2 regions of the Streptomyces sp. RKAG293 genome follow, and region 2 is predicted to be linked to the other one. Evidence: predicted binding sites of a transcription regulator. Region 2 holds the regulator's gene; the other holds the start of a gene.
What was found. The regulator HrcA, encoded in region 2, represses chaperone genes, less so after heat shock. The targets are predictions, from matches to a motif close to TTNGCACTCNGNNNNNCNGAGTGCNAA.
Positions count from the first base shown of each region.

Region 1: groES (co-chaperone GroES) is a predicted target of HrcA. The motif match lies at 13,083-13,109, and genes of this name have one in related genera.

Region 1 is NZ_JAJOZB010000001.1:5,398,503-5,414,148, reverse strand. Features, by position in the region: gene LNW72_RS24315 (hypothetical protein) at 1-64, shown strand, start outside; gene LNW72_RS24310 (GuaB3 family IMP dehydrogenase-related protein) at 184-1,305, opposite strand; gene guaB (IMP dehydrogenase) at 1,420-2,922, opposite strand; gene LNW72_RS24300 (sigma-70 family RNA polymerase sigma factor) at 3,036-3,665, opposite strand; gene LNW72_RS24295 (response regulator transcription factor) at 3,880-4,491, opposite strand; gene LNW72_RS24290 (WhiB family transcriptional regulator) at 5,000-5,308, shown strand; gene LNW72_RS24285 (LysR family transcriptional regulator) at 5,541-6,446, opposite strand; gene LNW72_RS24280 (aminotransferase class V-fold PLP-dependent enzyme) at 6,531-7,610, shown strand; gene LNW72_RS24275 (MOSC domain-containing protein) at 7,909-8,574, shown strand; gene LNW72_RS24270 (MOSC domain-containing protein) at 8,585-9,235, shown strand; gene LNW72_RS24265 (SDR family oxidoreductase) at 9,245-10,018, shown strand; gene LNW72_RS24260 (ester cyclase) at 10,096-10,797, shown strand; gene groL (chaperonin GroEL) at 10,894-12,519, opposite strand; gene groES (co-chaperone GroES) at 12,627-12,935, opposite strand; gene LNW72_RS24245 (class I SAM-dependent methyltransferase) at 13,164-14,339, shown strand; gene LNW72_RS24240 (serine/threonine-protein kinase) at 14,457-15,646, shown strand, end outside.
Region 2 is NZ_JAJOZB010000001.1:3,334,072-3,349,717, forward strand. Features, by position in the region: gene LNW72_RS14840 (histidine triad nucleotide-binding protein) at 1-3, opposite strand, end outside; gene LNW72_RS14845 (S41 family peptidase) at 95-3,376, opposite strand; gene LNW72_RS14850 (hypothetical protein) at 3,423-3,887, opposite strand; gene LNW72_RS14855 (16S rRNA (uracil(1498)-N(3))-methyltransferase) at 4,028-4,780, opposite strand; gene LNW72_RS14860 (nitronate monooxygenase) at 4,777-5,841, opposite strand; gene dnaJ (molecular chaperone DnaJ) at 5,966-7,099, opposite strand; gene hrcA (heat-inducible transcriptional repressor HrcA) at 7,100-8,116, opposite strand; gene LNW72_RS14875 (MBL fold metallo-hydrolase) at 8,285-9,010, shown strand; gene LNW72_RS14880 (DUF3097 domain-containing protein) at 9,048-9,881, shown strand; gene hemW (radical SAM family heme chaperone HemW) at 9,937-11,169, opposite strand; gene LNW72_RS14890 (AMP-dependent synthetase/ligase) at 11,251-13,137, opposite strand; gene lepA (translation elongation factor 4) at 13,392-15,278, opposite strand; gene rpsT (30S ribosomal protein S20) at 15,487-15,646, shown strand, end outside.

The sequences.
Region 1 (15,646 bases), 2.1 Mb from region 2:
CGCGATCGTCCTGATCTTCGCGGGCGTCGCCGCCTTCGGCGTCACCAAGCGCGTCGGGGACTGACCCGCAGGCAGCCTGTGACGCGAGGGGGCCCCGTCCCCCGACCGCACGACAAACGTGAAGGGGCCCGGACCGCTGCACCGCAGCGGTCCGGGCCCCTTCAACGTCAGACCGTCAGCACGTCAGCGACGATGCGCCGGCGAAACCGTCACCTCGACCCGCTGGAACTCCTTCAGGTCCGAGTACCCCGTCGTCGCCATCGAACGGCGCAGCGCCCCGAAGAAGTTCATCGAGCCGTTCGGCGCGTGCGACGGGCCGAGCAGGATCTCCTCGGTGGTGCCGGCCGTGCCCAGGTTCATGCGCTTGCCGCGCGGCAGCTCCGGGTTGACCGCCTCCATGCCCCAGTGGAAGCCGCGGCCCGGCGCGTCCGTGGCGCGGGCCAGCGGGGAGCCCATCATCACGGCGTCGGCGCCGCAGGCGACCGCCTTCGGCAGGTCGCCGCTGGAGCCGAAGCCGCCGTCCGCGATGACGTGCACGTACCGGCCGCCGGACTCGTCCATGTAGTCGCGGCGGGCGGCCGCGACGTCGGCGACCGCGGTCGCCATCGGCACCTGGATGCCGAGCACGGCGCGCGTGGTGTGCGCGGCGCCGCCGCCGAAGCCGACCAGCACACCGGCGGCACCGGTCCGCATCAGGTGCAGCGCCGCGGTGTACGTGGCGCAGCCGCCGACGATGACCGGCACGTCCAGCTCGTAGATGAACTGCTTCAGGTTGAGCGGCTCGTGCGAGCCCGAGACATGCTCGGCCGACACGGTGGTGCCGCGGATCACGAAGATGTCCACGCCCGCGTCCACGACGGCCTTGGAGAACTGCGCGGTGCGCTGCGGGGAGAGCGCGGCGGCGGTCACGACACCGGCGTCCCGCACCTCCTTGATGCGCTGCCCGATCAGCTCTTCCTTGATCGGCGCCGAGTAGATCTCCTGGAGGCGGGCGGTCGCGGCCGTCTCGTCCAGTTCGGCGATCTCCGCGAGCAGCGGCTCCGGGTCCTCGTACCGGGTCCACAGACCCTCGAGGTTGAGCACGCCCAGGCCGCCCAGGTTTCCGATGCGGATCGCGGTCTCGGGCGAGACCACGGAGTCCATCGGGGCGGCGAGGAAGGGGAGCTCGAAGCGGTAGGCGTCGATCTGCCAGGCGATCGAGACCTCCTTCGGGTCCCGGGTGCGGCGGCTGGGGACGACGGCGATGTCGTCGAATGCGTACGCCCTGCGGCCGCGCTTGCCCCGCCCGATCTCGATCTCAGTCACTGTTGGCCCTTCTTCGCTGGTCTACCCGCCCAGTATCCCCGAGCGGGCAAGCGGAAGCCCGCAGACCATCGGCCTGCGGGCTTCCGCTGACGTTCTCCCGCAGGTCAGCGCAGGTCAGCGCCCGTGATAGTTCGGCGCCTCGACGGTCATCTGGATGTCGTGCGGGTGGCTCTCCTTGAGGCCGGCGGAGGTGATCCGCACGAAGCGCCCCTTGGTCGCCATCTCGTCGATGCTGGCGGCGCCCACGTAGCCCATGGTCTGGCGCAGGCCGCCGACCAGCTGGTGCAGCACCGCGGAGAGCGGGCCGCGGTACGGGACCTGGCCCTCGATGCCCTCGGGGACGAGCTTGTCGTCCGAGGAGACCTCGGCCTGGAAGTAGCGGTCCTTGGAGTAGGACAAGCCCTGGCCGCGGGACTGCATCGCGCCGAGCGAACCCATGCCGCGGTACGACTTGAACTGCTTGCCGTTGATGAAGAGCAGCTCGCCGGGGCTCTCCTCGCAGCCGGCCAGCAGGCTGCCGAGCATCACGGTGTCGGCGCCGGCCGCGAGGGCCTTGCCGATGTCGCCGGAGTACTGCAGGCCGCCGTCGCCGATGACCGGGACGCCCGCGGCCTGGCAGGCCACCGCCGCCTCGTAGATCGCGGTGACCTGGGGGACGCCGATGCCTGCGACCACGCGGGTGGTGCAGATGGAGCCGGGGCCGACACCGACCTTGACGCCGTCGGCGCCCGCGTCGATCAGGGCCTGGGCGCCGTCACGGGTGGCGATGTTGCCGCCGATGACATCCACCGAGACGCTCGACTTGATCTTGGAGATCCAGCTCAGCGCGTTGCTGTTGTGACCGTGCGAGGTGTCCACGATCAGGAAGTCCACGCCGGCCGCGACCAGGCCCTGGGCGCGCTCCAGCGCCTCGGGGCTGGCGCCGACGGCCGCGCCGACCAGCAGCCGGCCCTCGGCGTCCTTGGCGGCGAGCGGGTACTTCTCGGCCTTGACGAAGTCCTTGACGGTGATCAGACCCTTGAGCCGGCCCTCGTCGTCGACCAGCGGAAGCTTCTCGATCTTGTGGCGGCGCAGCAGGCCGATCGCGTCCACGCCGGAGATGCCGACCTTGCCGGTGACCAGCGGCATCGGCGTCATGACCTCGCGCACCTGGCGCGAGCGGTCGCTCTCGAAGGCCATGTCGCGGTTGGTGACGATGCCGAGCAACTTGCCCGCGGCGTCGGTGACCGGGACACCGCTGATGCGGAACTTGGCACAGAGCGCGTCCGCCTCGGCGAGCGTCGCGTCCGGGTGCACGGTGATCGGGTCGGTGACCATGCCGGACTCGGAGCGCTTCACGAGGTCGACCTGGTTGACCTGGTCCTCGATGGACAGGTTGCGGTGCAGCACGCCCACGCCGCCCTGCCGCGCCATGGCGATGGCCATCCGCGCCTCGGTGACCTTGTCCATGGCGGCGGACAGCAGCGGGATGTTGACCCGGACGTTGCGGGAGATCCGGGAGGCGGTGTCGACCTGGTTCGGGAGCACTTCGGAGGCGCCCGGCAGCAGCAGCACGTCGTCGTACGTGAGGCCGAGCATCGCGAATTTCTCGGGTACCCCTGCGGCGTTCAGAGTCATGACACCTTCCCAATGGTCTTGCCCGGCGAGTTGTTCAATGCTAGTGGACTCCACGGGCATTCCCGGCGACGAAGCCGGGACCCCGGGGAGCACCACTGGCGCTGGGACGGGCTCTACGCGCTGAGACCTCGGGGATCGCCGCCGGTCGAAGCCTCCGCGGACTCCTCCGCGATGGCGCGCAGCCTGCTGAGGGCACGGTGCTGGGCGACCCGGACGGCTCCGGGCGACATCCCCAGCACCTGCCCGGTCTCCTCGGCGCTGAGGCCGACCGCGACCCGCAGCAGCACCAGTTCCCGCTGGTGCTCGGGAAGGTTGGCGAGCAGCTTCTTGGCCCAGGCCGCGTCACTGCTGAGCAGCGCGCGCTCCTCGGGGCCGAGCGAGTCGTCCGGCTTCTCCGGCATCTCGTCGGAGGGCACGGCGGTACTGCCCGGGCCGCGCATGGCGGCCCGCTGCAGATCCGCGACCTTATGGGCGGCGATGGCGAAGACGAAGGCCTCGAACGGCCGCCCCTGGTCGCGATAGCGCGGCAGCGCGCACAGCACGGCGAGGCAGACCTCCTGGGCGAGGTCGTCCACGAAGTGACGAGCATCACCGGGCAACCGGGACAAACGGCCGCGGCAATACCGCTCGGCCAACGGGTGCACCAGGGCCAGCAGGTCATGGGTCGCCTGCTCGTCACCATCGACCGCACGGCGGACGAGGGCGCCGAAGGCTGCGTTGTCGCCGTTGGCCTCGTCTCGCATCGGTCCATGGTGCATGGCCGCAGGACGTTCTGCCGCATCGCGTGAGTCCTTGTGCACCGAAGCGTTATGCGCGGGGGCGTCGGCCGCCTTCACGGCGTCCCCCCGCTGCCCCGCCCGCCGATCCCCGAGGAAGTCCATACGTCAAGCATGCGTCCTCGCTCGGGAAACCGGTACGAGCGGGGCGGCTCCACCCGTAAGCCCACCGCGCATGGCCCTAGCGGACCAGGCCCCAGCGGAACCCGAGCGCCACGGCGTGGGCCCGGTCCGATGCACCGAGTTTCTTGAACAGCCGCCGGGCGTGCGTCTTGACGGTGTCCTCGGAGAGGAACAGCTCGCGGCCGATCTCGGCGTTGGACCGTCCATGGCTCATGCCTTCGAGCACCTGGATCTCGCGCGCGGTCAGGGTCGGCGCGGCGCCCATCTCGGCGGAGCGCAGCCGGCGCGGGGCCAGCCGCCAGGTCGGGTCGGCGAGCGCCTGGGTGACGGTGGCCCGCAGTTCGGCGCGCGAGGCGTCCTTGTGCAGGTACCCCCGGGCACCGGCCGCGACGGCGAGCGCCACGCCGTCCAGGTCCTCGGCGACGGTGAGCATGATGATGCGGGCGCCCGGGTCCGCCGAGAGCAGCCGGCGCACGGTCTCGACACCGCCGAGGCCGGGCATCCGGACATCCATGAGAATGAGGTCCGAGCGGTCGGCGCCCCAGCGGCGGAGGACTTCCTCGCCGTTGGCCGCGGTCGTTACACGCTCGACGCCGGGCACGGTCGCGACCGCGCGGCGCAGGGCCTCTCGGGCGAGCGGGGAGTCGTCACAGACGAGGACGGAAGTCATGCCCGCCCTCCGCAGCTGAACCGCGTCACGTTGAGCCTCCAGGCTGTACGAAACTTCACCGTTGGGGCTGACGGCGTCGGGCACCTGCCCGAATCGTTCGTCCGCCAACCACTTCCGCACTCTCAACGACCCTCACTCGAAAGAGTTACGGAGTTTGGCTGCCATAGCCAGCACTCTACGTGAGGGAACGAATACGGATCAGCCGCATCGCAGGTCCAGAGGGCGCACTGGGATCGGACCCGGAAGCACTTCGCGCGCCCACTTGCCGGACACGCATCCCGCCGAACGGGTCCTATGTCGGAGTTTGCACTATTCGGATGCTCTTTGGCGCATTGCACGGTGTTCGCGGCTAAATTTGTGATGAGTCATATTTACATCTACTTAGACAGTAGATGTACGGTCGAGAGCACCTGGAGCGTGTCCAGCCGGCAGCGACCGGCCTCGGACGGTCCGGGCATCGACCGGACAGGACCCTGGCTCCTCAACACACCCTTCGAGGGGATGAGCAATGGCAGACTTCTCCCGCCTTCCGGGCCCGAACGCCGATCTATGGGACTGGCAGCTCGTCGCGGCTTGCCGCGGCGTCGACAGCTCCCTGTTCTTCCACCCAGAAGGCGAGCGCGGCGCCGCCCGAAGCGCCCGCGAGGCCTCCGCGAAGGAGGTCTGCATGCGGTGCCCGGTACGCGCGGAGTGCGCGACGCACGCGCTGGCCGTCCGGGAGCCCTACGGAGTGTGGGGCGGGCTGACGGAGGACGAGCGCGAAGAGATGATGGGCCGCTCGCGGCACCGGCTGCTCACCATGCAGCCGACGAACTGAAGAATCGTTTCTTCGGCGCGTCTTGGGCGCGTCTTCGGCGCGTCTCGCGCCTCTTCGGCGCCTATGGTGCGCGGCTTCCGCACTCGTCCGCGCGGCTTCCGCAGTTCTCCGCGCGGCTACGGGCACAGCTGTGCCTGCCGGGCCGGGCAGGGCAGGTGGCCGGGCAGGGCAGGTGGCCGGGCCGGGCAGGGCAGGGCAGGTGGCTGGGCAGGGCAGGTGTGACGCCCTGCACCTACCGCAGGCCCGCCCGCGCGAGCCGGCCGAGCATCATGTCCACGGCCGGCACATGGGCCAGGTCGGGCAGCGTGAGGGCCACCACCTCACGCTGCACGGCCGGAAGCACCTCCAGCACCGCGACGCCCTTGGGGCGCACCGCCTCCAGCGCCAGCTCGGGCAGCACCGCCACCCCGAGCCCGGCCGCGACCAGACCCACCACCGCCGGGTAGTCGTCCGTCGCGAAGTCGATGCGCGGGGTGAACCCGGCGCGCTCGCACACCTCCACCAGATGGCGGCGGCAGCGCGGGCAGCCCGCGATCCACTCCTCCTCCGCCAGTTCCTCGATGCGCACCGGCCGGTCCCCGGCCGCGAGCCGGTGCCCGGCGGGCACCAGGCCGACCAGCCGGTCGGTCAGCAGCGGCCGGACGACCAGGTCGTCCCACTGCTCCTCCGCCGGCGTCGGCAGATCCACGTACCGGAACGCCAGCGTGATGTCGCAGTCCCCCGCACGGAGCATCTCCACGGACTTCGGCGGCTCCGCCTCGACCAGCGAGATCTTCGTGCCGGGGTGCGCCGCGCGCATCCCCGCGACCGCGGTGGGCACCAGCGTCGAACTGCCCGACGGGAACGACGACAGCCGCACCCGTCCCGCGCGCAGCCCCGCGATGGCCGCGACCTCCTCCTCGGCGGCCGTCAGGCCCGCCAGGATCCCGGCCGCGTGCCGGACCAGCGCCTCGCCGGCCTCCGTCAGCCGCATCTCCCGGCCGGTCCTGATCAGCAGGGTGGTCCCGGCGGACAGCTCCAGCGCCTTCATCTGCTGGCTGACTGCGGGCTGGGTACAGCCCAGCTCCCGGGCGGCGGCGGAGAACGAACCGGTCCTGGCCACGGCGCGGAGCACCCTGAGATGACGTGCCTCGATCATCCTCCAACCATAAGCGATGCTTGGAGATACCTGGAAGTTATTGGTCGTGGACTTTGAGAGCGGAGCGCGGCAGGCTCAGGAGGCATGGACTCCCTACCGAACGCCGGGCCGGCCGGCGACGCGTTCTCCGCGATCGCGCCGGGCATCACGTACCTCAACACCGCCACCATGGGGCTGCCGCCCACCCGGACGGCCGAAGCCCTGCGCACCGCCGTCGACGACTGGGCCGCCGGGCGGCCGCCCCTCGACCGGTACGAGGCCGCGGTCGGCGCCGCCCGCGCGTCCTTCGCCCGGCTGCTGTCCACCTCCGTCGAACGGGTCGCCATCGGCTCGACCGTCTCCACGAGCGTCGGCAAGATCGCCGCGGCGCTGCCGTCAGGCGCCGAAGTGCTCGTCGCCGACGGCGACTTCAGCTCCCTGGTGAACCCGTTCGCCGGCCGCGGCGACCTGGCCCTGCGCTCCGTCCCGCTGGCCGGCCTGGCGGCCGAGGTGCGGCCGGGCACGGCGCTCGTCGCCGTCAGCGCCGTCCAGTCGGCCGACGGCCGCGTCGCCGACCTCCCGGCGATCCGCGCCGCGGCCGCCGCCCACGGCACCCGCACCCTCGTCGACGCCACCCAGGCGGCCGGCTGGCTCCCCCTGCGCGCCGACGACTACGACTACCTCGTCTGCGGCTCCTTCAAGTGGCTCCTCGGCGCACACGGCGTCTCCTTCCTCACCGTCCGCCCCGGCACGGAAGACGGCCTCTCCCCCGCGTTCGCCGGCTGGTACGCGGGGGACGACCCATGGGCCGAGTGCTACGGCCCGATCGCCCGACTGGCGACGACGGCACGGCAGTTCGACGCGTCGCCGGCGTACCTGGGATTCGTGGCGGTGGCGGAGTCGCTGACGCTGATCGAGGAGGTGGGGGTGGAGGCGATCTTCCACCACGACGTGTCGCTGGCTACGGCGTTCCGGGACGGGGTGGCGGAGTTGGGGTTCCCGGCGATCGGGGAGGGCGGGTCGGCGATCGTGTCGGTTCCGGGGTTGCCGGGCGGGGTGGCGGAGCGGTTGGTGGAGGCGGGGGTGGAGTTGGCGGCGCGGGCGGGGAGTCTGCGGTTCGCGTTTCACTTGTACAACGCGTCTGCTGATGTGGAGCGGGTGCTGGGGGTTCTGCGGGCGGGGTGACGGGGGTCGGGGGCCGGGTCCTCCGGTGGGGGGTTCGAAATCGACTATTTACGAGCCTGGCGGCTCACAAATAGCTCGGCAGCATTTCGAACCCCCCACCTGCGGCCCCGTCCCCCTCACGTCACAACCGGCCCGCAGGTGCCGATGTACGTCCGCCCCTGCCGGCAATGGGCGGGTGGGTGGGGAAAAGCCCGCCCGCAGGCGCAACGGTCTGCTGCGGCCCACGTACCCGCACCCCCGCCGGCAGGCGTGTGGCGGGGGCTGACGTATCCGCGTCCCCGGCGCATATCGTCGAAGGATGCTGCTGCTCTCTGTCAACGTCGGCCGGCCGCAGGCCAATCCCTGGAAGGGGATCGCCTCCACCGGCATCGACAAGCGTCCCGTGACCGGTCCGGTGGCCGTGGTGGCGCCCGGGGCCAAGGGGACCGGGGCCGTGGGGCTGGCCGGGGACCGGGTCTATGACGTGAAGCATCACGGGGGAAACGATCAGGCCGTGTACGCGTACGCCCGGGAGGATCTCGACGGGTGGGAGGAGGAGCTCGGGCGCGAGCTGCCCAACGGGGTGTTCGGGGAGAACCTCACGACGTCCGGGGTGGATGTGAACGGCGCGCTCATCGGGGAGCGGTGGCGGGTGGGGGGCGGGGTGGTGCTGGAGGTGTCGTGTCCGCGGATTCCGTGTGTGACGTTCGAGGGCTGGCTGGACCGGCCGGGATGGCTCAAGCGGTTCACCGCCGCCGCGGTGCCCGGGGCGTATCTGCGGGTCGTCTCGGCGGGCGAGATCAGTGCGGGGGACGCGGTGGAGGTCGTCGGGCGGCCGGAGCACGAGGTGACGGTCGCGCTGGCGTTCCGGGCGCTGACCGCCGAGCCGGAGCTGCTGCCGCGGCTGGTCGTCGCGGACGCGCTGCCCGCCGGGGATCTGGAGCGGATCCGCCGGAGGGTCGCCGGGCGGGGGCCGCGAACGTAAGGTGCTTTCCATGTCGCGACTCCTGTCACTCAACATCGGCCGTCTGATGGCCGTCGACTACTCGGACCGTGGGACGACCGGGATCGACAAACGGCCCGTCGACGGCCCGGTGGCGGTGGCCGACCCCGGGCCGCAGGGCGTGGCGGGCAGCGGTGTGGCGGGCGACGACATCATCGACCGGCGGTTCCACGGCGGGGACGACCAGGCCGTGTACGCGTTCGCGCGGGAGGATCTGGACCGCTGGGAGGGGGTGCTCGGGCGGGAGCTGCCCAGCGGGGTGTTCGGGGAGAACTTCACGACGGCCGGGGTGAAGGTCAACTCCGCGGTGATCGGGGAGCGCTGGCGCGTCGGTGAGGTGGTGCTGGAGGTGACCTCGCCGCGGATACCGTGCCGCACCTTCGCCGGGTGGATGGACGAGAAGGGGTGGGTCAAGCGCTTCACCCAGGACCGCCGGCCCGGTGCCTTCCTGCGGGTCGTCGAGCCGGGTGCGGTGCGGGCGGGTGACGGGATCACCGTGCTGTCGCGGCCCGATCACGAGGTGACCGTCGAGTTCCTGTTCCGGGCGATGACGACGGAGTCGGAGCTGCTGCCGCGGACGCTGGTGGCGATCGATCTGATCAACAGGTCGTACGCGGAATCGATCCGCAAGCGGCTCGGCTAACTTCATGGCATGACGACTTCACTGATCACCGGCTCGACGGCAGGGATCGGCGCCGCCTTCGCGCGCCGGCTCGCGGCTGACGGGCACAACCTGGTGCTGGTGGCCCGGGACGCCGAGCGGCTGCGTAAGCAGGCGGCCGAACTGCACGACCGGCACGGCATCGAGGCGGAGGTGCTCTCCGCCGATCTGTCGCGGGACGACGGGATCGCGGCCGTCGAGGCACGGCTCGCGGACCGGGCCCAGGCGGTGGATCTGCTGATCAACAACGCCGGGTTCGGCAACAAGGGGCGCTATCTCGAGGTCTCGATGGCCGATGAGCTGACCATGCTCAAGGTGCACTGCGAGGCCGTGCTGCGGCTGACGAGCGCGGCGGCGGACGGCATGCGGGAGCGGGGACGTGGCGGCGTGGTGAACGTCGCGTCGGTCGCCGCCTTCGTGCCGCGCGGGACGTACGGGGCGAGCAAGGCGTGGGTCGTGCAGTTCACGCAGGGCGCGTCGAAGGATCTGGCGGGGACCGGCGTACGGCTGATGGCGCTCTGCCCGGGCTTCGTACGGACCGAATTCCATGAGCGTGCCGGGATGGGGACGGACAACATCCCGGGCTGGATGTGGCTGGACGCGGACAAGCTGGTCGCGGCGGCGCTGAAGGACCTGGCTCGCGGCAGGACGCTGTCCGTGCCGGACCCGAGGTACAAGACGCTGATGGGCCTGGTGAAGCTGGCGCCGCGCGGCCTGCTCGGCGGGGTCACCTCCAGGACGGGCCGCAAGTACGGGCCGCAGTAGCCGCTGCCCGGCGGCAGCTGCGGAAGGCGCATTTCTTACTAAAATGGAGGTATTCCACCCGGCTCGGGAGGTACACCATGCATTTCACCCAGATCATCGACTTCAAGACCGAGCAGTTCGACGACATGAACCAGCTCATGGACCGCTGGGTCGAACAGACCAAGGGCAAGCGGACCGCGAGCCACAGCGTCATCGGCAAGGACCGCGCCGACGCGTCCCACTATGTCGAGATCGTGGAATTCCCGTCGTACGAAGAGGCGATGAAGAATTCCCAGCTTCCGGAGACGGAGCGGATCTTCCAGGAGATGGTGGCGCTCTGCGACGGGGTGCCCACGTTCACGGACCTGGACGTGGTCCGGGACGAGCAGCTCAACAAGGCGGCCTGCCGCCGGTTCTTCGAAGAAATCGCCAATGACGGCGATCTGGACGCCATCGACGAGATCTTCGCGGCCGGTTACCGCGATCACGACCCCGGCAAAGAGGCGGACACCGTGGGAACCGCAGCCCTGCGCGCGGACGTCGCCGGATACCGGGCGGGGTTCGACTTCCGGTTCACGATCGACGACCAGCTCGCCGAAGGGGACTGCGTGGCGAACCGGTGGACCTGGACCGCCACCCACGTCGCGGAGTTCCGCGGCATGCCGGCCACCAACCGGCAGGCCCAGATGACCGGCCAGACGGTCTTCCGGTTCCAGGACGGGATGATCGCGGAAGGCTGGTGGAACCACGACCTGCTCGGCCTGCTGACCAAGCTCGGCGTGATCGAAATGCCGCACTAGCGGGCGGTACCAGTAGCGGGTGGCACGGCGAAAGGCCCCTGCTCCCGCCGGGCGGCGGGAGCAGGGGCCTTCGTGCGACAGAGCGCGGCTACAACGTCAGTGCGAGTGGCCGTGGCCGCCGTGGCCGGCGTCGCCCTCGTCCTCGGCCGGCTTCTCGACGACCAGGGTCTCGGTCGTGAGCAGCAGGGCCGCGATGGAAGCGGCGTTCTCCAGCGCGGAGCGGGTGACCTTGACCGGGTCGATGACGCCGGCCTTCACGAGGTCGCCGTACTCGTTGGTGGCGGCGTTGAAGCCGTGACCGGCCTCCAGCTCCGCGACCTTGGCGGTGATGACGTAGCCCTCGAGGCCCGCGTTCTCCGCGATCCAGCGAAGCGGCTCGACGGCGGCGCGGCGGACGACCGCGACACCCGTGGCCTCGTCGCCGGTCAGGCCGAGGTTGCCCTCGAGGACCTTGACGGCGTGGACGAGAGCGGAGCCACCGCCGGAGACGATGCCCTCCTCGACCGCGGCGCGGGTCGCCGAGATGGCGTCCTCGAGACGGTGCTTCTTCTCCTTGAGCTCCACCTCGGTGGCCGCGCCGACCTTGATGACGCAGACGCCGCCGGCGAGCTTCGCGAGGCGCTCCTGGAGCTTCTCGCGGTCCCAGTCCGAGTCGGTGGCGGCGATCTCGGCCTTGATCTGGCCGACCCGGCCGTCGATCTCGGCCTTGTCACCGGCACCGTCGACGATGGTGGTGTCGTCCTTGGAGATGGTCACGCGGCGGGCGGTGCCCAGCAGGTCGAGACCGGCCTGGTCGAGCTTGAGGCCGACCTCTTCGGCGATGACGGTCGCACCGGTGAGGGTGGCGATGTCGCCGAGCATGGCCTTGCGGCGGTCGCCGAAGCCCGGGGCCTTCACCGCGACGGCGTTGAAGGTGCCGCGGATCTTGTTGACGACGAGGGTGGAGAGCGCCTCGCCCTCGACGTCCTCGGCGATGATCAGCAGGGGCTTGGACGCGCCGGCCTGGATGACCTTCTCCAGCAGCGGCAGCAGGTCCTGGATCGAGGTGATCTTGCCCTGGTGGATCAGGATGTACGGGTCGTCGAGGACGGCCTCCATACGCTCCTGGTCGCTGACGAAGTAGGGCGACAGGTAGCCCTTGTCGAAGGCCATGCCCTCGGTGAAGTCCAGCTCCAGGCCGAAGGTGTTGGACTCCTCGACGGTGATGACACCGTCCTTGCCGACCTTGTCCATCGCCTCGGCGATGAGCTCGCCGACCTGCTTGTCCTGGGCGGACAGCCCGGCGACGGCCGCGATGTCTTCCTTGCCCTCGATCGCGCGGGCGGTCTTCAGCAGCTCCTCGGAGACAGCCTTGACCGCGGCGTCGATGCCCTTCTTCAGGGAGGCGGGGGAAGCGCCGGCGGCGACGTTGCGCAGGCCCTCGCGGACCAGTGCCTGGGCCAGCACGGTGGCGGTGGTGGTGCCGTCACCCGCGATGTCGTTGGTCTTGGTCGCCACCTCCTTCACGAGCTGGGCGCCAAGGTTCTCGTACGGGTCGTCGAGCTCGACCTCACGGGCGATGGTGACACCGTCGTTGGTGATGGTCGGCGCGCCGAACTTCTTGTCGATGACGACGTTGCGGCCCTTGGGACCGATCGTCACCTTCACGGTGTCGGCAAGCTTGTTGACGCCACGCTCAAGGGCGCGACGGGCGTCCTCGTCAAACTTAAGGATCTTCGGCACTGCGTCCTACCTCGTCTTTTCCTCGTCAAAGACCAAACCCCGGGCGCCGGGTCAGTAGACACGGATACCCGGGGAAGGTCACGGCTGCTGCTAGTGGTGAAGCAGACCTACTTCTCGATGACCGCGAGAACGTCGCGGGCCGAGAGGACGAGGTACTCCTCGCCGTTGTACTTCACCTCGGTGCCGCCGTACTTGCTGTACAGCACGACGTCGCCGACGGAAACGTCGAGCGGAAGACGGTTACCGTCCTCGAAGCGGCCCGGGCCCACGGCCAGGACGACGCCCTCCTGGGGCTTCTCCTTGGCGGTGTCCGGGATGACCAGGCCGGAGGCCGTGGTCTGCTCAGCCTCGAGCGCCTGGACCACGATGCGGTCCTCGAGCGGCTTGATGGCAACCTTGCTGCTGGCGGTCGTCACGTTCCGACCTCCCCCTTCAAAGGGCTAACGGGAGTGTCTGTCTGGGTGGCGACCTGGTAGGCCCGTCGTCGCGGGTGCCGGACCTGCCCGTCGCTGTTGTGCTGGCACTCGGCAGTGCTGAGTGCCAGCACCGAGACTAGGACGGCTTTAGCACTCGGTCAAGCGGAGTGCCAACGGAGCGCCGCCGGAACGGTGCCGGACGCCTCCGGCCTGGAGGACAATCGAAGCGTGGATCTTGACGCGTTCTCCTACCTGCTGACCCCCGCCGGGCAGGCCCTGCTGGGGTCGCTGCGCGACTACGACCCCGCCCGCGAGCTGGCGGAGGCGACCCGGCTGCGGCGTGAACACCCCGCGGAACTGGTGTCGGCGGCGCTCGGCCAGGCCCGGCTGCGGCAGCGCGGGGAGGCGAAGTTCGGGGCGGACGCGTACCGGATGTACTTCACCCCCGTCGGGGTGGAACAGGCCACCCGCACCGAGGTGGCGGAGTACCGGGCGGAGTGCTTCAAGGCGCTGGGCGTACGGCGGCTGGCCGATCTGTGCTGCGGCATCGGCGGGGACGCCATCGCGCTCGCCCGGGCCGGCGTGGCGGTGCTGGCGGTCGACCGGGACCCGCTGACCTGCGCGGTCGCGCGGGCCAACGCGGAGTCGCTGGGCCTCGCCGACCTCATCGAGGTGCGCTGCGCCGATGTGACCGAGATCGCCACCGACGGCTACGACGCGGTCTTCGTGGACCCGGCGCGGAGGGGAGGGCGTGGGCGGATCTTCGATCCGGAGGCGTACTCGCCGTCGCTGTCCTGGGCAATCGGGGCGGCCCGCCAGGTGCCGGTGGCGGCCCTGAAGGTCGCGCCGGGCATCCCGCACGAGGCCGTCCCCGACGACGCCGGGGCGGAGTGGATCTCGTACCGCGGTGACGTGAAGGAGGCCGTGCTGTGGTTCGGGAAGAACCCCGGCTCGGTGAGCGCGACCCTGCTGCCGTCCGCGGGCACCCTGTGGACCGGCGCCCCGCTCCCCGACCCGCCGGCCGGCCCGGTCGGCCGGTACCTCTACGAGCCGGACGGCGCGGTGATCCGCGCGCACCTGGTCGCGGAGGTCGCGGAACAGGTCGGCGGGCGGCTGATCGACGAGACGATCGCGTACATCACCGCCGAGGAACTGCGCCCGACGCCGTTCGCGACGGCGTACGAGATCACCGACGTGCTGCCGTTCGGCCTGAAGAAGCTCAAGGCGCTGCTGCGGCAGCGCGGTGTGGGCGTCGCCGTCATCAAGAAGCGCGGCTCCGCCATCGAACCGGAGGAGTTGCGCAGGAAGCTGAAGCTGGAGGGCCCGCACTCCGTCACGGTCTTCCTGACCCGGGTGGCGGGCGCGCCGTCGATGCTGCTGGGCCAACCGGTCAACACCCCGTAGGACGGCCGGGGGACGCGCCGCGGGCCGACCGGTGTCCGGCGGCACCGGACATCGCCTGACGCGGCATCATCCGCGCCGATAACCTGCTGCCGAGGGCTGGTGAACCGGGGGGCCGGGATGGACGAACTGAGGCCGGACGACCCGCGCAGGGTCGGACCGTACGAGTTGCTGAAGCGGCTCGGCGCGGGCGGTATGGGCGAGGTGTACCTCGGCAGGTCGCGCAGCGGCCGGGCGGTCGCCGTCAAGCTCGTCCGGGCCGAGATCGCCGCGGATCCCGGCTTCCGCAGCCGGTTCCGCCGGGAGGTGGACGCGGCCCGCGCGGTGTCCGGCTTCTGGACGGCGTCGGTCGTGGACGCCGATCCGGAGGCGGACCGGCCCTGGGTGGCCAGCCAGTACCTGGAGGCACCCGACCTCGGGGTCCTGGTGCAGCGCGACGGGCCGCTGCCGGAGGCCGCGCTCAGGGCGCTGGGCGCGGGCCTGACGGAGGCGCTGGCGTCGGTGCACGCGGCCGGCCTGGTGCACCGCGACCTCAAGCCGGGCAACGTCCTGATGGTCGCCGACGGACCGCGGGTCATCGACTTCGGGATCTCCAAGGCGCTGGACGGCGCCACGATGCTCACCGGGACGGGCGCGGTGATCGGCACGGCGGGGTTCATGTCCCCCGAGCAGGCCGTCGGCGGGCGGGTGGGCACGGAGAGCGACGTCTTCTCGCTCGGCTCGGTCCTGGTGTTCGCGGCCACGGGCCGGGCGCCGTTCGGGACGGGGACGGTTCCGGCGCTGCTGTACCGCGTGGTGCACGACGAGCCGGACCTCGGCGGCGTGCCGGCCGCCCTGCGGCCGGTGGTCGCCGCCTGCCTCGCCAAGGACCCCCGGGAGCGCCCGGGGACGGATGCCCTGATCGACACGCTGACCGCCGCCCGCGAGGACCCGAGGGCGCACCGGCCGACCGTCGTCGCGCCGGCCGCCGCCCCACCGGCGACACCCGCCGCACCCACGCCCGCACCCGCCGTCGTCGCCTTCACCGCCGCCGCGCCGACCGCCACCGCGCCGCCGGTCGCGGCTCCAGCTCCGATGGCGGCTCCGGTCGCGGCCCCGGGCAGGTATGAACTCGCGCAGCGGGCACCGGTGTCCGGCGGCCTGGGCCTGGCGGGCAGTGCGGGGATCTTCACGATCGCGCTGGTCCTGTCCTCGGTGGCCGAGGTGGGCCTGATCGGCAACAAGGTGACCACGACGAGCCTCATCGTGGTCGCGCTGTTCACCACCGTCCTGACATGGGCGCTGCGCGCCCTGATCAGGGCTCGGCGCAC
Region 2 (15,646 bases):
CACGGGTGCTTCTCCCTCTTCCATCGTGGAAACAGTGGTCGTCGAAAGGCGCATCGTATCGGCCGGACACCGCCCGGCACGGTCAGGACGGGCCCTACGGCAGGTGCGGCGGTGTCTTGGCCGGGTGCTCGGCGAGGGACGCCAGGGCCAGGTCGATGGCGGTGTCGAGCTGCGGATCGGTGCCCGCTGCCCAGTCCTGCGGGCGCTGCAGCACCTCGACGTCCGGGTCGACGCCGTGGTTCTCGACGTCCCAGCCGTAGCCCTCGAACCAGAAGGCGTACTTGGGCTGGGTGACGGCCGTGCCGTCCACCAGGTCGTACCGGCTGTCGATGCCGACCACGCCGCCCCAGGTGCGGGTGCCGACGACCGGGCCGATGTTCAGGGCCTTGATCGCGGCGTTGACGATGTCGCCGTCCGAGCCGGAGAACTCGTTGGCGACGGCGACGACCGGTCCGCGCGGCGCGTCCAGCGGGTAGCTCTGCGCGCGCAGGCCGCGCGGCAGGTCCCAGCCGACGATGCGGCGCGCGAGCTTCTCGATGACGAGCTGCGACGTGTGCCCGCCGCGGTTCTCGCGGACGTCCACGACCAGGCCCTCGCGGGCGACCTCGACCCGCAGATCGCGGTGCAGCTGCGCCCAGCCGAAGCCGACCATGTCCGGAACGTGCAGATAGCCGAGCCGGCCCCCGGAGCGCTCGTGGACGTGGGCCCGGCGGCCCGCGACCCAGTCGTGGTACCGCAGCGGCTCCTCGTCGGCGAGCGGTACCACCACGACGTACCGGACCGCGCCGCCGTCCGCCGGGGCCACGGTCAGTTCGACGGGCTTGCCCGCCGCACCGGTCAGCAGCGGGCCGGGCCCGGCGACCGGGTCGACGGCGTGTCCGTCGACCGCCAGCAGGCTGTCGTCGGCGCGCACCGCGACCCCGGGTGCGGCGAGCGGGGAGCGGGCCTGCGGGTCGGAGGACTCGCCGGGCAGCACGCGGACGAACTGCCAGCGGCCGTCCTCCGCGCGGGCGATGTCCGCGCCGAGCAGCCCCTGGCGGGTCAGCGCGTCCCGGTGGCCGCCGGGCGGGGTGACGTAGGCGTGCGAGGTCCCGAGTTCCCCCTGCACCTCCCACATCAGGTCCATGAGGTCGTCGTGGGTGGCGGCGCGCTCCAGGACGGGCTTGTAGCGCTCGCCGACCGCGTTCCAGTCGACACCGCTCATGTCGGCGCGCCAGAAGTTGTCGCGCATCATCCGGTGCGCCTCGGCGTACATCTGCCGCCACTCGTCCTGCGGCCGTACGGTCACCCGGATCCGCGACAGGTCGACGGTGATGTTCGCGTCCGAGTCGTCGTCGTCCGACGACTTGCTGTCGGCGGGTACGACGCGCAGCCGGCCGTTCGCGGCCAGCAGCACCTTGGTGCCGTCACCGGTGACGGCGAAGTCCTCGGCGTCGTCCGCGAGTTCCTCGACGCGCAGCTGCTTGAGGTCGTAGCGCTCCAGGACGCTGCCGGGCGGCTGCGCCTCGGGCGTGGCCAGGGCGGTGCCGAGGGTGCCGAGCAGCGGGTGGCGCAGCCAGAGCAGGCCGTTCTTGGCGGCCGTCAGCGAGGTGTACCGGCCGGCTTCGACGGGGAACGCGACGATGCGGTCGGCGATGCCCTCGAAGTCGACGCGGGTGGCCGGGACGCGGGGGCGGTCCTCGCCGTCGGCGCTCTCGGCGTCCTTATCGCCCTCGGACTTGTCGTCCTTGCCCTCCTCGTCCGGCTCCTCGACCGGGCGGCCGTGCCGCTGCGGACCGAAGGGCGACGGGGTGGTGGCGGCCAGCGTGATCAGGTGCGGGCGGCAGGCGTTGGGGAAGGACAGGTCGAAGACATGGGCGTCGTAGACCGGGTCGAAGGCCCGCTCGGACAGGAACGCGAGATGCTTTCCGTCCGGGGTGAACGCGGGCGCGTAGTCGTTGAAGCGCAGCGGGGTCGCGTCGGCGACGGACAGGTCCGACGTCGCGGCGATCCTGAGCTGCCGCAGCGGGTCGGGGCCCGGGTGCGACCAGGCGAGCCAGGCCGAGTCCGGCGAGAACGCCAGCCCGGTCACATCGCCCGCGTCGCTGGCCGCGACCTCCCGCACCTCGCCGGTCTGCGTCTCGACGAGCAGCACCCGGCCGTCGTGCGAGGCGACGGCGATCCGGTGCCCGTCCGGCGACACTTCGAGTTCCAGGACGCGGCCGAGGCGGCCGGCCGCCAGCCGGCGGGGGGTGGCGCCGGGTGCCAGACCGGCCGCGGGGGAGAGTTCGAGGGCGTCCTCGCCCTCGGCGTCGGTGACCCAGACGACCTGCTGGTCGCCCTCGCCGCCGAAGGTGCGCGGCAGCCGCGTCCTGACCCCCGGCTCCGCGGCGAGCGCGCGCGCCGGGCCGCCCCGGTGGGTGACCCAGTGGGTGGTGCCGCGGACCTCGACGGCGCTGCCGCGCCCGGTGTGGTCCGGGCGGGCGTCCCCGAGGTGGTGCGAGGCGCGGACCGGGTGCGGCTGGAGGTCGGTGCGCTGGCCGCCGAGGCGGACCTCGACCGGGCGCGGCGTGGCCGACTCCAGGTCGTCGAGCAGGTGGAGTTCACCGGCGGAGCTGTACACGACGCGGGTGCCGTCGGTCGCGGCCTGCCGGGCGTAGAAGCCGTCGAGGGGGGTGTGCCGGCGCAGGTCCGAGCCGTCCGGGAGGCTGGAGTAGAGCGCGCCGGTGCCTTCGTGGTCGGAGAGGAACGCAATGCGCCCCCAACCTTCGGCCGGGGGTGCCCCCATCTCGCTTCGCTCGCCCACCCACAGCGGGGATTCGAGGTTGCCGTCGAGGTCCGCGTGCAGCCGCTCGAAGTCGCCGCCGCCCGTCAGGTCGATCCACAACTTGCCCGCCGTGCCGCCCCGGTAGCGCTTCCAGGCCGCGGCCTCGCGGCCCATCGTCGCCGACAGCAGCAGCACCGCGCCGTCGGGCCCGTACGCCAGATCGCCGACCGGCCCGTACGGCAGCGTGCGCGCGGGCCCGCCGTCCAGCGGCACCGCCCGCGCCCAGGTGCGGCGCAGCGAGGGCTGGCCCTGCGTGCTGATCGCGACGACCTCGCCGTCCGGCGTCCAGCCGCGCACCGAGGTCTTCACGCTGCCCCAGTGCGTCAGCCGCCGCGACGGGCCGCCGTCGACGGGGGCCACGTGCACCTCTGGCGCGCCGTCGCGGGTGGAGGTCCAGGCGACCGTCGTTCCGTCCGGCGAGATGCGCGGATGGCCGACCGGCATGTTGTCGGCGCTGACGCGCCAGGCGCGCCCGCCGTCGAGCGGCGCCACCCAGACGTCGTCCTCGGCGACAAAAGCGACCAACTCACCGTTTACATGCGGATACCGGAGGTACGAAGGCTGTGTCACTCCGCCACATTAACCATGATCGAGGACGCGAACGAGCGCTTTGTCTTCAGCTTCTGGCGGATGCGGCGGAGGTTTTGCCGGACGGCCCCGACGTCGCCGAGCAGTCGCCCAGTCCGTTCACGTCGAAGACCGTACGCTTGCCGACCTGCGCGGTCAGCCGGCCGCGTACACAGCGGCCGTCGAGTTGCTCCGTCACCCGGCCGGTGACGGTGATCTTCTGCTTGTCGGTGGTCTCACCCTGACAGTCCACGGACGCGACGCCCTTGACCGGTACACCGGACGCCCGGGGGCTCGCCGTGCCGGAGGCGGTCGTGGCGCCGTCCACCGAGGCGTGGCACGACATCCACTGCACCTTGATCCCGTGGTCCTGCAACGCCCGGGTGCCCAGCTGGTCCGTGGTGATCGACACCGCCGAGGCGGTCATCCCACTCGCCGGATCGCACGCCACCACTCCGCCGAACGCGGCCAGTGCGAGGCCTCCGGCCACTCCCCACTGCTGTAAACGCTTCATACCGGCAGGGTCCCGCCGTCCCGCCCCGCGCACATCGCCCACACGACGTAGAACGCCCCTTACGGGACCGGGATTTCGCCACACAGCCGGCGATCCTCGGCGTTCTTCGAGCGGTCTTCGACCCCGTCGGCCGGAACCGCTCAGGACCAGCGGCCGGTGCGCCCGAGGAGCAGCGCGGTCGCGGCGACCCCGGCGGTCGAGGTCCGCAGCACCGTCGCGCCCAGCCGGTACGGCTTGGCCCCGGCGGCGGCGAAGGCGGCGAGCTCGTCGGGCGAGACCCCGCCCTCCGGGCCGACGACGAGCACGATGTCGCCCTCGGACGGCAGCGCGGCATCGGCCAGCGGCGCGGAGCCCTCCTCGTGCAGGACGGCGGCGAACGCCGCCCCGCCGAGCAGACCCGCCAGCTGCCGGGTCGTCATCGGCTCCGTGACCTCGGGGAACCGCAGCCGCCGCGACTGCTTCGCGGCCTCCCGCGCCGTGGAACGCCACTTCGCGAGCGCCTTGGCACCCCGCTCGCCGCGCCACTGCGTGATGCACCGGGACGCCGCCCACGGCACGATCGCGTCGACCCCGGTCTCCGTCATCGTCTCGACGGCCAGCTCGCCGCGGTCGCCCTTCGGCAGCGCCTGGACGACGGTGATCCGCGGCGCCGGCGCCGGTTCGGTGCGCAGCTCCGAGACGGCGACCTCCAGCCGGTCCTTGCCCTCGACGGACGCGACCACGCCGTACGCTCCGGCGCCCTCGCCGTCCGTCAGGACGATCTCCTCGCCGACCGCGAGCCGCCGCACGGACACCGCGTGCCGCCCCTCGGCACCGGACAGCACCAGCAGTCCGCCGCTCCGCGACCCGTCCCGCAACTGCTCGGGTTCGACGATGAATACCGGCGCGGTCATCCCAAGGCCTTCCGTGCTGCGTTGAGTTCTTCCATGAGCACGGCGACGAGTTCGCCCGCCGGCAGGTCGCGGGCCAGCCGGTGTCCCTGCCCCGCCCACAGCGCCATCGCCTGCGGATCACCGGCCGCCGCCGCGGCCTTGCGGATGCCCGCGGTCAGATGGTGGATCTGCGGATACCCGGCGGGCGCGTACGGCCCGTGCTCGCGCATGAAGCGATTGACCAGCCCGCGCGCCGGCCGCCCGGAGAACGCCCGGGTGAACTCGGTGCGGGCGTAGACCGGGTCGGTGACGGCCCGCTTGTGCAGCGCGTTGGCCCCGGACTCGGGAGAGACGAGGAAGGCGGTGCCCAGCTGCGCGGCGTCCGCGCCCACCGCCAGGACGGCCGCGATCTGGTTGCCGCGCATCAGCCCGCCCGTCGCGATGATCGGCAGCTGGACGGCGTCACGGACCTGCGGAACGAGCGACAGCAGCCCGAACCCCGCGTGGTCCAGCTCCGGATCGTCCCGGTGGGTGCCCTGGTGGCCGCCCGCCTCCGTCCCCTGCACGCACACCGCGTCGGCGCCCGCCCACTGGGCGGCGAGCGCCTCACCGGGTGTGGTGACCGTGACCACGGTGTACGTCCCGGCCTTCGCGAACGCGTCGAAGACCGGCCGGTCAGGGCAGCCGAACGTGAAGCTGACGACGGGGACCGGATTGTCCAGCAGGATCGCGACCTTGGCGTCGTACGCGTCGTCCTGCCCCGATTCGGGGTCGCCGAGCGGGGTGGAGTACCAGGCGGCCTCGCCCGCGAGCTGCTCGGCGTAGACCTCGACGGCGGACCGGTCGGCGGTGTCGGGCTGCGGAGTGAAGAGATTCACGCCGAAGGGGTTCGACGTCAGGCCGCGCAGCTGCCGGATCTCCTCGTACATCGCTTCCGGCGTCTTGTACCCGGCGGCGAGGAAACCCAGGCCGCCGGCGTCACTCACGGCCGCGGCGAGCCGCGGGGTGGACCCGCCGCCGGCCATCGGCGCCTGGATGATCGGGAACGCCGAGAACGACGAGAGATCGGTCAACGCGGACATACGCCCATCGTTTCACGCCGGGCGGGCCCGAACAGGTCGGGCCCGCCCAAGGGCGGCACCCCGGCCGAAGGCTGGGGGACGGTCGGAGCCGGAACCGGCGCCCCGCTGGACGCCGCCGGCGGCCTCAGCGGCCGTTGAAAGCGTCCTTCAACCGGGAGAACAGCCCCTGCTGGCCGGGCTGGAAGTGACCGGTGGGCCGCTCCTCGCCGCGCAACTTGGCCAGCTGCCGCAGCAGGTCCTCCTGCGCGGCGTCGAGCTTGTTGGGCGTGATGACCTCGACGTGCACGATCAGGTCACCACGGCCGCCGCCCCGCAGATGGGTCACCCCGCGCTGGTGCAGCGGGATCGACTGGCCGGACTGGGTACCGGGCCGGACGTCGATCTCCTCCATGCCGTCGAGCGTCTCCAGCGGGCACTTCGTGCCCAGGGACGCCGCCGTCATCGGGATCGTGACCGTGCAGTGCAGATCGTCGCCGCGCCGCTGGAAGGTCGGGTGCGGAAGCTCCCGGATCTCCACGTACAGGTCACCGGCGGGGCCGCCGCCGGGGCCGACCTCGCCCTCGCCCGCCAGCTGGATGCGGGTGCCGTTGTCGACGCCCGCCGGGATCTTGACCGTGAGCGTGCGACGGGACCTGACCCGGCCGTCGCCCGCGCACTCCGGGCACGGCGTCGGCACCACGGTGCCGAAGCCCTGGCACTGCGGGCACGGCCGCGAGGTCATGACCTGGCCCAGGAAGGACCGGGTGACCTGCGAGACCTCACCGCGGCCACGGCACATGTCGCAGGTCTGCGCCGCCGTGCCGGGCGCAGCGCCCTCGCCTGAGCAGGTGCCGCACGTCACCGCCGTGTCGACCTGGAGGTCCTTGGTGGTGCCGAAGGCCGCCTCGTCCAGCTCGATCTCCAGCCGGATCATGGCGTCCTGGCCGCGCCGGGTCCGCGACCGCGGCCCGCGCTGCTGGGACTGCCCGAAGAAGGCGTCCATGATGTCGCTGAAGTTGCCGAAACCGGCTCCGAAGCCGCCCGCGCCACCGCCGCCGGAGGACGACAGAGGGTCGCCGCCCAGGTCGTAGACCTGCTTCTTCGCCGGGTCCGAGAGCACCTCGTACGCGGCGTTGATCTCCTTGAAGCGCTCCTGGGTCTTCGGATCCGGATTCACATCCGGATGCAGCTCGCGCGCGAGGCGGCGGAAGGCCTTCTTGATCTCGTCCTGTCCGGCGTCACGGCGCACGCCAAGGACCGCGTAATAGTCCGTGGCCACCTACGACTCCGCCAGGATCTGTCCGACGTAACGTGCCACTGCGCGTACCGCTCCCATCGTTCCGGGGTAGTCCATGCGGGTCGGTCCGACCACACCGAGTTTGGCGACTGCCTCGTCGCCCGAACCGTAGCCGACCGCCACAACGGATGTGGAATTCAAGCCCTCGTGAAAATTCTCATGCCCGATCCGCACGGTCATGCCCGAGTCGTTGGCCTCACCGAGGAGCTTGAGGAGCACCATCTGCTCCTCAAGGGCCTCCATGACCGGCCGGATCGTCAGCGGGAAGTCGTGGTTGAAGCGGGTCAGGTTCGCCGCGCCGCCGAGCATGATGCGCTCCTCGGTCTCCTCGACGAGCGTCTCCAGCAGCGTCGCCAGCAGGATCGACACCGACGGCCGGTCGTCGTACTCGAAGCCGTCCGGCAGATCCGCCACCAGCGGCGGGACGTCCGCGAACCGGCGGCCCACCACCCGGGCGTTCAGCCGGGCCCGGACATCGGCGAGCAGCGTGTCGCTCATCGGCGCCGGGCAGTCGATGAGCCGCTGCTCGACCCGTCCGGTGTCGGTGATGAGGACCAGCATGATCCGGGCCGGGGCCAGCGCCAGGAGCTCGACGTGCCGCACCGAGGAGCGGGTGAGCGACGGGTACTGGACGACGGCGACCTGCCGGGTGAGCTGCGCGAGCAGCCGTACGGTGCGGCCCACCACGTCGTCGAGGTCCACCGCGCCGTCCAGGAAGTTCTGGATCGCGCGCCGCTCGGCGGACGTGAGCGGCTTCACCCCGGCCAGTTTGTCGACGAACAGCCGGTAGCCCTTGTCCGTCGGGATCCGGCCCGCGCTGGTGTGGGGCTGGTGGATGTAGCCCTCGTCCTCCAGCGCCGCCATGTCGTTGCGCACCGTGGCCGGCGAGACGCCCAGGCCATGGCGCTCGGTGAGCGCCTTGGAGCCGACCGGCTCCTCGGTGCCCACATAGTCCTGGACGATGGCGCGCAGTACTTCGAGTCTGCGTTCGCTGAGCATCGCGCACACCTCCAGCCGTAGATCCCGCACCAGCACTGCCGTGGCCTGGCACTCATCCGATACGAGTGCCAACATCCCCCGCAGTCAGTGTACGGCGGAGTAGCAAGGCCCCGGCAAGGGTCGCAACGGTAGCGCGCGGGCAGGGTTCCCCGGCGATAGCGTCACAGGGTGGATACCGCAGAGTCCGGCGCCGACGGCTGGGAGCACCTGGCTCCCGGCGTCGCCCGCCGCCGTCTTCCCTTCCTCGACGTCACGATCGGCCTGGTCGTGGGTGACGAGGGCGTACTGCTCATCGACACCGGCTCCACCCTCGCCGAGGGCGCTCGACTACGGCTGCAGGTGCGGGAACTGACCGGTCGCCCTGTGACGCACATCGCTCTCACCCACGCCCACTTCGACCATGTCTTCGGCGCCGCCGCCTTCTCCGGGGTGCGGGTGTACGGGCACCGGGCACTCGACGGCTGCCTGGAGCGCGGCCGCGACGCGCTCCGCGAGGACGCGGTCACGCACGGCGTCGGCCCCGGGCCCGCGGCCGAGGCGGCGGACGTCCTGGTGCGCCCGGACCGGCTCGTCGACGACGGGTACGAACTCGACCTCGGCGGCGGCCGCACCGCCCTGCTCTTCCACCCCGGCACGGGCCACACCACCCACGACCTGGCCGTGTACGTGCCCGGAACGCCCGCCGTCGTGTTCTGCGGCGACCTCGTCGAGGAGTCCGGCGAACCGCAGGCGGGCCCCGACGCCGTCCCCGCCGCCTGGCCCGCCACCCTCGACCGGCTGCTCGCGGTTGGCGGCGAGACCGCTGTCTACGTCCCCGGCCACGGCGCCGCCGTGGACGCCCGCTTCGTCCGCGCCCAACGCGACGCCCTGACGGCCCGGTTCACCGCGTCGTAGCCCCCGCCCAGGACGCTGTCCTGGATACGATCCGCCCATGCGCAGCAGAGAGTACGGTCCCGACCTCACCCCGCCCTGGAAGAAGAGCGTGCCCGCGCCCGAGGTGGCGGCGGAGCCGGATCTGGTGGTGGAGGAGGTCTCGACGGGCTTCTGCGGGGCGGTGGTCCGCTGCGAGAAGACGGCGGAGGGGTTGACCGTGACGCTGGAGGACCGCTTCGGCAAGCACCGGGTCTTCCCCATGGAGCCGCGCGGCTTCCTGCTCGACGGCGAACCCGTCACCCTCGTCCGCCCCCGCACCGGCGGCCCCGGCGCGCAGCGCGGGCCGCTGCTGTCCGCGTCGGGCTCGATCGCGGTCCAGGGCGCCCGCGCCCGGGTGGCGCGGGCCGGACGGATCTACGTGGAGGGCCGGCACGACGCGGAGCTGGTCGAGCGGGTCTGGGGCCACGACCTGCGCGTCGAGGGCATCGTCGTCGAGTACCTGGAGGGCATCGACGACCTGCCGGCGATCGTCGCCGCGTTCTCCCCCGGCCCGGACGCACGGCTCGGCGTCCTCGTCGACCACCTGGTGCCGGGATCGAAGGAGTCCCGGCTCGCGAGCCAGGTCTCCGGCGTCGCCGACGTCCTCGTCGTCGGCCACCCCTACATCGACGTCTGGGAGGCCGTGAAGCCGTCCTCCGTCGGCATCCCCGCCTGGCCCTCCGTACCGCGCGGCCAGGACTGGAAGACCGGCGTCTGCGAGGCGCTGGGCTGGCGGGAGACCACCGGCGAGGCCTGGCAGCGGATCCTGGCCTCGGTCCACACGTACAAGGACGTGGAACCGGCACTGCTGGGCCGCGTGGAAGAACTGATCGACTTCGTCACGGCCCCCTGAGCCGGCCTGCCCACGCAGCACCCCATCCAGCCCTTGCGCCACGGCCCCCACCCGCTCAGTCGACCAGGTCCCGCACCACCGCATCGGCCAGCAACCGTCCGCGCAGCGTGAGAACGGCCCGCCCGGCCGCAAAAGGCTCCGGCTGGAGCAGCCCATCCGTCACCGCTCGCGCCGCGGCCGCCGCCCCCGCCGGCGCCAGCAACCCCAGCGGGCACCCCGCCGCCAGCCGCAGCTCCAGCAGGATCCGCTCGACGCGCCGGTCCTCGTCCGCCAGCAGCTCCCGTCCCGCGCCGGGGCTGCGCCCCTCGGACAGCGCCTGCGCGTACGCGCCCGGGTGCTTGACGTTCCACCACCGCACGCCGCCGACGTGACTGTGCGCGCCGGGGCCCGCGCCCCACCAGTCCGCGCCGGTCCAGTACAGCTCGTTGTGCCGGCAGCGCCCCGCTTCGGTCGTCGCCCAGTTCGACACCTCGTACCAGTCGAATCCGGCCGCGGCGAACCGCTCGTCGGCGATCAGGTACCGGTCGGCGTGCACGTCGTCGTCGGTCATCGGCACCTCGCCGCGGCGGATCCGCCGCGCCAGCTGGGTGCCCTCCTCGACGATCAGGGCGTACGCGGAGACGTGGTCGGGTCCGGCGCCGATCGCCGCGTCCAGCGAGGCCCGCCAGTCGTCGTCCGACTCGCCCGGCGTGCCGTAGATCAGGTCCAGGTTGACGTGTTCGAAGCCGGCGGCGCGCGCCTCCGCGACGCAGGCCTCCGGCCGGCCCGGGGTGTGTTTGCGGTCCAGGATCTTCAGGACGTGCTGCTTGGCGCTCTGCATGCCGAACGAGATCCGGTTGAAGCCGCCCGCCCGCAGCTCCGCGAGGTAGGCCGGGTCGACGGACTCGGGGTTGGCCTCCGTGGAGATCTCCGCGCCCGGCGCGAAGCCGAACTCGGCGCGGATCGCGGCCAGCATCCGGACCAGGTCGGCGGCCGGGAGCAGCGTCGGGGTGCCGCCGCCGACGAAGACGGTCTCGACCTGGCGCGGGTCGTCGCCGAGCACCTTGCGGGCGAGCCGGACCTCGTCGATCAGGTAGTCCGCGTAGTTCTCCCGTGAGGCGAGGACCCCGCCGGAGCCACGCAGCTCGCTCGCGGTGTAGGTGTTGAAGTCGCAGTAGCCGCAGCGCGTGGCGCAGTACGGGACGTGCAGATAGAACCCCAGCGGCCGGGCGCCCGCCCCTGCGAGCGCGCTCGCGGGCAGCGCCCCGTCCTCGGGCATCGGCTCACCATCAGGCAGTACGGAAGGCATGACCCCATTGTCCGCCCCCGGCGGCGGCGCTCGTCCCACCCGCTCGGGGACGGACCGCCGCCGGGCTCACCCGGCCTGGTCTCAGGCCTCGCGCGATCCCGCGTACATGTCGTCGATCAGCGACTGGAACTCGCGCTCGACGACCGGCCGCTTGAGCTTGAGGCTCGGGGTCAGGTCGCCGTGCTCGACGTCGAGGTCGCGGGGCAGCAGCCGGAACTGCTTGATCTGCTGCCAGCGCTGCAGGTCCTCGTTGACCCGCGCCACATAGCCCTCCATCATCTCGCGGGCCTGCGGGGAGGCGACGACCTCGGCGTAGCTCCGTCCTTCGAGCCCGTTCTCGGTGGCCCAGCCGAGGATCGTCGGCTCGTCCAGGGCGAGCAGCGCGGTGCAGAAGTTGCGGTCCGCGCCGATCACCAGGACGTTGCTGACGAACGGACAGACCGCCTTGAACTGGCCTTCCACCGCGGCGGGCGCGATGTACTTGCCGTTCGAGTTCTTGATGATGTCCTTCTTGCGGTCGGTGATCGTCAGGAAGCCGTCCGCGGACAGCTCGCCGATGTCACCGGTGTGGAACCAGCCGTCGGGCTCGAGGACCTCGGCGGTCTTCTCCGGCAGCCCGTGGTAGCCCTGCATGATGCCGGGGCCGCGCAGCATGATCTCGCCGTCCTCGGCGATCCGGACCTCGAGGCCGGGCAGCGGCTTGCCGACGGTGCCGGTGCGGTACGACTCACCGGGGTTGACGAAGCTGGCGGCGCTGGACTCGGTGAGCCCGTAGCCCTCCAGGATGTGGATGCCGACGCCGGAGAAGAAGTAGCCGATCTCGGGCGCCAGCGCGGCGGAGCCGGAGACGCAGGCCCGCAGGTTGCCGCCGAACGCCTCGCGGATCTTGGCGTAGACGAGCTTGTCGGCCACGGCGTGCTTCGTGGACAGCCCGAAGGGGGCGCTGGCCTTGCCGGTGAGGCGCAGGTTGTTCTGGGTGACCTTGGCGTACTCGCGGGCCACTTCCGAGGCCCACTTGAAGATCTTGTACTTGGCGCCGCCGCCCGCGCGGGCCTTGGCCGCCACGCCGTTGTAGACCTTCTCGAAGATCCTGGGCACGGCCGCCATGTAGGTCGGCTGGATCAGCGGCAGATTGGTGATGATCTTGTCGACCCGGCCGTCCACGGCGGTGACGTGGCCGATGGTGATGTGGCCGGCGGTGAGCACCTTGCCGAAGACGTGCGCCAGCGGCAGCCACAGGTACTGGACGTCGTTCTCGTCGAGCAGGCCGACCGACTGGATCGCGCGGGCCATGTAGGCCCAGCAGTCGTGCGGCAGCCGGACGCCCTTGGGGCGGCCGGTGGTGCCGGAGGTGTAGATCAGCGTCGCGAGCTGGTCGCGGGTGATGGCACCGACGGCGTCCTTGACGGCCTCCGGGTGCTTCTCCAGATACGCCGTTCCGCGCCGCTCCAGCTCGTCGAGCGAGAGCACCCAGCCGTCACCGGAACCGTCGGCGCCCTCGACGCCGGTGGCGTCGATCACGACCACATGGGCGAGCTCCGGGAGCTCCGCCCGCCGCTCGCGGGCCTTGCCGACCTGTACGGCGTCCTCCGCGATCAGCACCCGGCTGCCCGAGTCGGCGAGGATGAAGGCCGTCTCGTCGGCGTTGGTGCTGGGGTAGATCGTCGTCGTGGCCGCACCCGCGCACAGCACTCCGAGGTCGGCGAGGATCCACTCGACCCGGGTCGCGGAGGCGATGGCCACCCGCTCCTCGGGACGGATCCCGAGGTCCATCAGACCGGCCGCGATGGCGAACACCCGTCCCGAGGCCTGGCCCCAGGTCAGTGAACGCCAGCTGTCCGGGCCCCCGGCCGCGTCGATCACGGGGTAGCGGTATGCCTCCGCGTCGGGAGTCGACTCCACCCGTTCGAGGAAGAGTGTCGCCACGGATGGCGGTCGGGTCTCGATCAGCGTCTGTGTCTCTGTCACGACATCCTCCGGGCCCGCGCCTGCTCTGTTAACTCACCAGTAACCTCTGCGTCGCGATCAGAGTAGAGGCCCATCGCCCGGCGCGTAAGGGGCTCAGGGCCGCTCGTTGCAACCGTAACCAATCGTGTAGGTGCCAGGTACATCCTTCGGACGCGTCGCAGGTGGGGGTTGTGCCCGCGAACCGGGCCGGATGCGCGGAGGGCGCCCCTCCGTTTCCGGTGGGGCGCCCTGGGCGCGGAGTGTGACGCGAAGAACTACTTCTTGCCCTTGCTCTCGCTGCCGCCGCCGTCGGAGTCCGTGGACAGCACCGCGATGAAGGCCTCCTGCGGGACCTCCACGCTGCCGACCATCTTCATCCGCTTCTTGCCTTCCTTCTGCTTCTCCAGCAGCTTGCGCTTACGGGAGATGTCGCCGCCGTAGCACTTGGCGAGCACGTCCTTGCGGATCGCGCGCACCGTCTCACGGGCGATGACGCGGCTGCCGACCGCGGCCTGGATCGGGATCTCGAAGTTCTGCCGCGGGATGAGCTTGCGCAGCTTGTCGACCATCCGGACGCCGTACGCGTACGCCTTGTCCTTGTGCAGGATGGCGGAGAACGCGTCCACCTTGTCGTGGTGCAGCAGGATGTCGACCTTGACGAGGTCGGCGGTCTGCTCGCCCTTGGGCTCGTAGTCCAGCGACGCGTAGCCGCGGGTCTTGGACTTGAGGTTGTCGAAGAAGTCGAAGACGATCTCGGCCATCGGCAGGTCGTAGCGCAGCTCGACGCGGTCCGCCGACAGGTAGTCCATCCCGAGCAGCGAGCCGCGGCGGGACTGGCAGAGCTCCATGATCGCGCCGACGAACTCGTTGGGCGCGAGGATCGTCGACTTCACCATCGGCTCGTACACCGAGGTGATCTTGCCCTCGGGGAACTCGCTCGGGTTGGTGACGATGTGCTCGGAGCGGTCCTCCATCACCACGCGGTAGACCACGTTGGGCGCGGTGGCGATCAGCTCCAGGCCGAACTCGCGCTCCAGCCGCTCGCGGACCACGTCGAGGTGCAGCAGGCCGAGGAAGCCGACGCGGAAGCCGAAGCCGAGCGCGGCGGACGTCTCCGGCTCGTAGACCAGCGCGGCGTCGTTGAGCTGGAGCTTGTCCAGCGCCTCGCGCAGCTCCGGGTAGTCCGAGCCGTCGAGCGGGTACAGGCCGGAGAACACCATCGGCTTGGGATCCTTGTAGCCGCCCAGGGCCACGGTGGCGCCCTTGGACTGCGACGTGATCGTGTCACCGACCCTGGACTGCCGGACGTCCTTCACACCGGTGATGATGTAGCCGACCTCACCGACCCCGAGGCCGTCGGAGGGCGTCATCTCCGGACCGGAGATGCCGATCTCCAGCAGCTCGTGGGTCGCGCCGGTCGACATCATCTGGATGCGCTCGCGCTTCTTGAGCTCACCGTCCACGACCCGCACGTACGTGACCACGCCACGGTAGGAGTCATAGACCGAGTCGAAGATCATCGCGCGGGCCGGGGCCTCGGAGATGTTGGCGCCGACCGGGGCCGGCACCTTCTTCACGACCTCGTTGAGCAGGTCGCCCACGCCGACGCCGGTCTTCGCGGAGACCTTGAGCACATCGGACGGCTCGCAGCCGATGATGTGCGCCAGCTCCTCGGCGAACTTCTCCGGCTGGGCGGCCGGCAGGTCGATCTTGTTGAGCACCGGGATGATCGCGAGGTCGTTCTCCAGCGCCAGGTACAGGTTGGCGAGGGTCTGGGCCTCGATCCCCTGCGCCGCGTCGACCAGGAGGACGGTGCCCTCGCAGGCGGCGAGCGACCGCGAGACCTCGTACGTGAAGTCCACGTGGCCCGGAGTGTCGATCATGTTCAGGATGTGGGTCGGGGCCGTGGCGTCGCCGTCCGTGGGCGCCCAGGGCAGCCGGACCGCCTGGGACTTGATCGTGATGCCACGCTCACGCTCGATGTCCATGCGGTCGAGATACTGGGCACGCATCTGCCGCGGATCGACCACACCGGTCAGCTGGAGCATCCGGTCGGCGAGCGTCGACTTGCCATGGTCGATGTGCGCGATGATGCAGAAGTTACGGATCAGCGCCGGGTCGGTACGGCTCGGCTGCGGAACATTGATCGGGGTCGCGGGCACGCAGGGTCCTGTTTCTCGACGCTTGACGTCTGACGTCTGTAGGCGGATCGATACGTTGACCCCCATCGTCCCATGACTGGAGGCCTGGGACCGGTTTGGGAGGTCGTGCGGGCGGCTGGTAGCCTGGAGCACTGTGCCTCGTGCCCTGTGACCCGAGGCGCTCAGTCAAGTGTCTATGCAAAGTACCCGAACCTGAGAAGGCTCTTTCGTGGCGAACATCAAGTCCCAGATCAAGCGGAACAAGACCAACGAGAAGGCGCGCCTGCGCAACAAGGCGGTCAAGTCCTCCCTCAAGACCGCGATCCGCAAGGCCCGCGAGGCCGCGGCGACCGGTGACGTCGAGAAGGCCACCATCGCCAACCGCGAGG